Linked DNA regions of Sagittula stellata E-37. Each later gene encodes a partner of the first gene's protein in a complex. Links are inferred from orthologs where the notes say so. Each region holds a gene or a part of one and is shown on either strand. Other genes may lie near its edges.

Region 1 (3,630 bases):
AGCTCCAATATGAATTGAACATGTGTCTACTCCACGCCCTCCGCGCATAGAGCCGAACCCGAAAAACGTTCCGCTTGCGCTGTCCAGGCCCCCACCCAGATCAGGGATTGTGGGCACAAGGTCATGGTTTCGCCAAATTTCAGACCCAGTCATGCAGGTATTGTTTCGAAGATGACCTTGCGTCACTGGCACGCCCCGGAACTGTCACGAGGTCCGGCAACAATGGCCCGGATCGCCGCCACAATTCCGTCGCATCCGGAACCGGGAATCGCCGCAATGATGAACGAATCACCTGCTACGCATGGACGTCGGGAAACATGCGTGGCGCAAGCTGAGGGGGCAGACCCGTGAACAAGACCCTGCGGAAACACGAACGCATCAAGGCAGGCGCCGAAGCCCTGTTTCAACGGCCCGTGCGCGACATCAGCTTTCCCGGCGGCGAAAGCCGGGCGAGCCTGCGCCTGCATTTCGACGACATGACGGTGATCGGTTCCTTGCGTCCGAACTTCCGCCGCACGCATCTCGAGGCGTTCATCCTCCAGAAACTGGCGCCGGTCTGCGACGACGTCCCCGTCTGCCATGGCGTCATGGGCGACATCATGTTCCAGTCCGACGTGGGCAGCCGCCGCCTGAACACGGAAATCCGCAAGCACGCCGCTGCGGACCGTGTCGCGCTGGCAGAGGACGCGGTGGCCGCGATCTTCCGCATACAGGCGGCCGCCCGGCACACCGATCTTGGCACCACCCTGCCCCGGCTCGGCAACAATGCCGAATGGCTGGCCCAACTGGTGAACGATGTCGACATCCTCGGGCCATTGCTGGACCGCGGTATCCCCGACAGCTTCAACCGCGTGGAACTGCCCGCCTACCTCGACCAGTGCGGCATCCAGTTCGTCAAGTGGGACTGCCGCTCCGGAAATGCCGCGCTTGGCGATGACGGTCGCCTGCGATGGTTCGATTTCGAATACGCCGGAATGCGCCACGGGGCGGAGGATTTTGCCTGGCTGATCGGCGACGAAAGCTGGCCGGTCGACGCAGAGACGATGCTGGAGATCGTCGAGGACGGCTTCGACCCGTCCTGCGGGCATGATTTCGACCATTACATGGAGTACCTGTCCATCTACACGGTTCTGCACTGCATCCAGCGGCTGAAGCTGATCCTGGGGGAGGTCGAATCGCGCGGCTGGCGCTCCATCGAAGAGATCGTGGAACGGGACGATGTGGGCCGCCACCCGCTGCTTGCCGCGCATCTTTGCCGGACGGCCGCGTGGTTTGCCGACCGCCAGTCGACCACCGACATGCTGGTGCCCTTCCTCGAAGCCGCCGAGCGCCGTTTCATGGACGTGACGGAGTAAGCGGAGACCCTGCCGCCCCCTCTGGCGCGCGCTGGTCTTCGGGCGTATATGGGCGCCATGGATCACGCGCGCGCGACAGGTTTGCCCTTCATGAAAATGCACGGGCTGGGCAACGATTTCGTTGTCATCGACGCACGTGCGCGCAGCGTCCAGGTGACGCCCGAACTGGCCATGCGGCTGGCGGACCGGCACATGGGCGTGGGCTTCGACCAGCTCGCCCTGATCGAGCCGGGCGGCAATGCCGACGCGCACCTCGTGTTCCTGAACTCCGATGGGTCCACCTCGGCGGCCTGTGGCAATGCCACGCGCTGTATCGCCCGCCACCTGATGACCGAGACCGGCAAGGATCGCCTTGTCCTGACCACGGACCACGGCGCGCTGCAGGCGGTGGATACCGGCAACGGCATGACATCGGTGAACATGGGCCCGCCCGTTCTCGACTGGCAGAATATCCCCCTGGCAAGCGAAGTGGACACCCTGCACCTGCCCATTGACGGCGACCCCGTGGCGACGTCCATGGGCAACCCACACTGCACCTTCTTCGTGGCGGATGCGGAAGCCGTTGACCTCACGGACTTCGGCCCGAGGATCGAGCATCACCCCCTCTACCCGCAGCGGACCAATGTGCAGGTGGCCACCCTGATCGGCCCCGACCACCTGCGGATGCGGGTCTGGGAACGCGGCGCGGGGCTGACACTGGCATCCGGCTCTTCCTCATGCGCCACCGCCGTCGCCGCCGCGCGCCGAGGGCTGACCGGGCGCGCCGTGCACATCGACCTCGACGGCGGCACGCTGCATGTCGACTGGCGCGAGGACGGCGTCTGGATGACCGGCCCCACATCGCACGTCTTCACGGGCACGCTGACCGCAGAGTGGCTGTGCCAATGACCGACGCGCCACGGTTCACCACACTGGGCTGCCGCCTGAACGCCTACGAAACCGAGGCGATGAAGCGCCTCGCCGCCGACGCCGGGCTGACCGACGCGATGATCGTCAACACCTGCGCCGTCACCTCCGAGGCGGTGGCCAAGGCCCGCAAGGAGATCCGCCGTCTGCGCCGCGACAACCCCGACGCACCGCTGATCGTCACCGGCTGCGCCGCGCAGATCGACCCCGACAGCTTTGCTGCGATGGACGAGGTCACCCACGTCATCGGCAACACCGAAAAGATGGCGCCGGAGACATGGCAGCGCCTGACGCCCGACTTCATCGGCGACACGCCGCGCGTGCTGGTCAACGACATCATGTCGGTCGAGGAAACCGCCGGCCACCTGATCGACGGCTTCGGCACCCGCTCGCGCGCATACGTGCAGGTGCAGAACGGTTGCGACCACCGCTGCACCTTCTGCATCATCCCCTATGGCCGCGGCAATTCGCGCTCCGTGCCCGCCGGTGTCGTGGTCGATCAGATCAAGCGGCTCGTGCAGGAAGGCTACAACGAGGTCGTGCTGACCGGCGTCGACCTGACGTCCTGGGGGGCCGACCTGCCCGGAGAGCCGCGCCTCGGCGATCTCGTGCTGCGCATTCTCAGGCTCACCGACGTGCCGCGCCTGCGCATCTCCTCGATCGATTCCATCGAGGCCGACGACGCCCTGATGCAGGCCATCGCGACAGAGCCGCGCCTGATGCCGCACCTGCACCTGTCGCTCCAGCACGGGCACGACCTGATCCTCAAGCGCATGAAGCGCCGCCACCTGCGCGACGACGCCATCCGCTTCTGCGAAGAAGCGCGCGCCCTGCGCCCCGACATGACCTTCGGCGCAGACATCATCGCAGGCTTCCCGACCGAGACGGACGAACACTTCGACGCCTCGCTGCGCCTGGTGGAGGACTGCGGCCTGACATGGCTGCATGTGTTCCCCTACTCGGCGCGGCCCGGCACACCCGCAGCGAAGATCCCGAACCGGGTCGACGGCACCACGATCAGGGAGCGGGCCGCCCGCCTGCGCGCCGCGGGCGATGCCGCCGTGGCCCGTCACCTTGCGGCACAGGACGGCCGCACGGCGCAGATCCTCATGGAAGCCCCCGACATGGGCCGCACGGAGCAGTTCACCGAGGTGACCTTTGCCGCGCCGCAACCGACCGGCCGGATCGTCGCCGCGCGTATCACCGGTACGGAGGGCGCCCGCCTGACCGCCATGCCGCTCTGAACCTCCCTCGCCACGACGGCCACTGAATGAAACGACACGCCCGAAGCGGCCCCGGCTTTTCGCTGCTCTGGCGGAATGTGAGAAACGCCACCGCCCGGGTCCCCGGGCAGGAGACACCATGCACA
Region 2 (3,058 bases), 4.2 Mb from region 1 along the record:
TCGAAAGGCAGCTCGTGGCCGCCTTGCAGATCCTCGAACAGGGCGACACGACACCCGACAGGATGACCGGGTCATGGGCCGGAGCGATGGGTCACACGCAGTTCATGCCCACGTCCTTCCAGTCGCTCGCCGTGGATTTCACCGGCGACGGACGCCGCGACATCTGGGGCGACGATCCGTCCGACGCGCTGGCTTCGACCGCCAATTACCTGAAAAAGAACGGCTGGATAGCCGGGCAGCCGTGGGGCGTCGAAGTCGTCCTGCCGCGCGGGTTCGACTATGACCAGACGAACGTGGAGCGCATGCCCTCCTCCTGGGCGCGACTGGGTGTTCTGGGCACCGATGGCAAGCCCGTCCCCGACTACGGCGCGGCGACTGTCCTGCTGCCCGCCGGGCACGAGGGCGCGGCCTTCCTCGTTTTCAAGAACTTCCGCGTCATCAAGCGCTACAACGCGGCTGACGCCTACGCGATGGGTGTGGGCCACCTGGCCGACCGGATCATGGGCGGGCCCAAGTTTCAGGGCTCATGGCCCCGTGACAACCGACCGCTGACCAGCTCCGAACGCAAGGAGCTTCAGACCCGGCTGACACAGGCAGGGTATGACACAAAGGGCGTGGACGGACGCATCGGCCCGATGACGCTGCAGGCGATCCGGGGGTATCAGCGCCGTGCCGGGCTGGTGCCGGACGGCTACGCCTCCATGGAGCTGCTGAAGAAACTGCGCTGACGGAAGGGGCTTCGGCCCCCGCCCCCCTTTGCACGTGGATCAGGGCAGGCCCTGCTCCGTACAAGGGCCGTTTCGGAAGCACGAATTGACCCTGTCGAGGTCCTCACGCGACGGATCGGCGAACAGCCGGGTGCCGCAGGGATCGGCAAAAGCGACATGCCGGTTCGGTTCACGCTTCAGGAAAACGAGGTACTTCCGACCGCTTTTCGGCTGCGCGCACCATGGTCCGTAGCACTGGACGATCAGCGTGACATTGCCCTGGAACGGCTTGGTGAACCCGTCGCGGTCGAGCGTCTTGCCCACCAGCTGCGCCCGCAGAGGCGTTTCCGGCGGAGCGGCGTTGGGATCGTTCTGTGGCGGCTCTGGCAAACGGCTTTCGTCGAAGTCCAACCGCCCCACGGCTGCGCCCCAGCGGTCCGGGGAGGCATCCACCTCCTTGTAGGTGCGCACCACATCCGGTTTCAGGCAGGACAGGGCCTGCGCCTGGGTGGTGCACAGCACAAGTGCCGCCACCAGCCAGCGCATCACAGGCGGCCCCTGAACGCGGCAATGACCTGTTCGTACACGGGCCGCTTGAACGGCACAATCTGGGCCACGACCTCATCGGCGGGCAGCCAGCGCCATTCGGTAAATTCCTGATGTTCGTCCGCATCCAGCCGGATCTGGTCGTCGGTGCCGTGGAACCGCAGCAGGAACCACTTCTGCTCCTGCCCCTTGTAGCGGCCTTTCCAGATGCGCGGGACGATGTCGTGCGGCAGATCGTAGGCGATCCAGCCCTCGGTCTCGGCCTCGACGGTGACAAGGTCGGGCGTCACGCCGGTCTCCTCGGTCAACTCGCGCAGGGCGGCGGCGCGCGGGTCCTCGCCCTTGTCGATACCCCCCTGCGGCATCTGCCATGCGGGCGGCTCGTGCGGCTGCCGGTCGGCACGCTGGCCGACAAAGGCATGGCCGTCCGCGTTCACAAGCATCACGCCGACGTTGCGGCGATAAGGCAGCTTGGCGATGTCTTCGGGCGTCATTTCGGTCTGGATCATAGTCATGGCCTTCATGTGAAAAGGGCGGGACCATGCCCGCCCTTGTTCATCCTCACTGGTCGGTCGGGGCCAGTTTCGACAGGCCCTTCAGGATGTCGATGGCGTAGGCCAGCTGGTAATCCTCCTCGCGGAGCTTGGCGGCTGCCTCTGCCTTGGCGCGGTCATCCTCGATCTGCTGGATCTCTTCCTCCGTCAGGGAGTCGTTGTCGAGACGGCCACGCAGGTCGGCTTCGGAGCGGGAGAAGACGTTGGTTGCCTCTTCCTCCTCCGTTGCGTCGGGCTCACGGCGGGGCTGTTCCACCACGATGTCCGGCGACACGCCCAGTGCCTGGATCGAGCGGCCGGACGGCGTGTAGTAGCGCGCTGTGGTCAGGCGCATTGCACCGTCGCCACGAAGCGGCATGACCGTCTGGACAGAGCCCTTGCCGAAGGACTTCGTGCCCACGACGATGGCGCGGTGGTGGTCCTGCAGGGCGCCGGCGACGATCTCCGACGCGGAGGCTGAACCGCCGTTGATGAGAACCACCAGCGGCTTGCCCTCGGCCAGATCACCCGGAGTGGCGTTGTAACGGTCGCCGTCAGCCGGATCGCGGCCACGGGTCGAAACGATCTCGCCCTTTTCGAGGAAGGCATCAGAGACGCGGATCGCCTGTGTCAGCAGACCGCCGGGGTTGTTGCGCAGGTCGAGGACGACACCGTTGACGTTGTCCATGCCCCCCAGCTCTTCCACCTGCTCCGCCAGACCTTCGGCGAGGTTGGGGTAAGTCTGGTCGTTGAAGGTCGTCACCCGCAGCACCACGGCATCGCTTTCGGTGCGGGCGCGGACGGCTGTGAGCTTGATGGTGTCGCGGATGATCGAGACGTCGAAAGGCTCTTCCTCGCCCTCGCGGACCACGGTGATGACGATCTCGGACCCGACCGGGCCGCGCATCAGGTCCACCGCCTGATCAAGCGTCAGGCCCAGCACGCTTTCGCCATCCACGTGGGTGATGAAGTCCCCGGCCTCGACGCCTGCCTCCATTGCAGGGGTGCCGTCGATGGGAGACACGACCTTCACGAAGCCCTCTTCCTGCGTCACCTCGATGCCGAGGCCGCCGAATTCGCCGCGGGTCTGGACGCGCATGTCGGCGGCGTCGTCGGGTGGCAGGTAGGAGGAGTGCGGGTCGAGCGAGGTCAGCATCCCGTTGATCGCCGCCTCGATCAGCTCGGAGGGTTCGACCTCCTCCACATACTGCGCGCGGATGCGTTCGAAGATGTCTCCAAAGAGGTCGAGCTGCTCATAGACGGTGGCGGATT

The links. Proteins that work in one complex are often made in the same cells at the same time.
Region 2: the proteins of dapF (region 1) and ABFK29_RS00365 are in contact, whole or in part, in a solved structure (PDB 5YGU), measured with the Escherichia coli proteins. The link is inferred for Sagittula stellata E-37 from one-to-one orthologs.

The regions. Positions count from the first base shown.
Region 1 is NZ_CP155729.1:4,263,727-4,267,356, forward strand. The notes cover bases 334-3,323. They hold dapF (diaminopimelate epimerase), read left to right. Parts: upstream 334-1,403; coding sequence 1,404-2,243; downstream 2,244-3,323. Other genes in these bases: ABFK29_RS20315 (hypothetical protein), read left to right, coding at 348-1,355; mtaB (tRNA (N(6)-L-threonylcarbamoyladenosine(37)-C(2))-methylthiotransferase MtaB), read left to right, coding at 2,240-3,323. Outside these bases: ABFK29_RS20310 (hypothetical protein), read right to left, coding at 1-22; more of mtaB, read left to right, coding at 3,324-3,505; ABFK29_RS20330 (FMN-binding negative transcriptional regulator), read left to right, coding at 3,624-3,630. UniProt on the Escherichia coli protein: Involved in the succinylase branch of the L-lysine biosynthesis and in the biosynthesis of the pentapeptide incorporated in the peptidoglycan moiety. Catalyzes the stereoinversion of LL-2,6-diaminopimelate (L,L-DAP) to meso-diaminopimelate (meso-DAP).
Region 2 is NZ_CP155729.1:65,607-68,664, forward strand. What follows is about bases 1-2,738. They hold ABFK29_RS00365 (RNA pyrophosphohydrolase), read right to left. Parts: upstream 1,748-2,738; coding sequence 1,253-1,747; downstream 1-1,252. Other genes in these bases: ABFK29_RS00355 (lytic murein transglycosylase), read left to right, coding at 1-728; ABFK29_RS00360 (hypothetical protein), read right to left, coding at 768-1,253; ABFK29_RS00370 (S41 family peptidase), read right to left, coding at 1,815-2,738. In the rest of the region: more of ABFK29_RS00370, read right to left, coding at 2,739-3,058. UniProt on the Escherichia coli protein: Master regulator of 5'-end-dependent mRNA decay.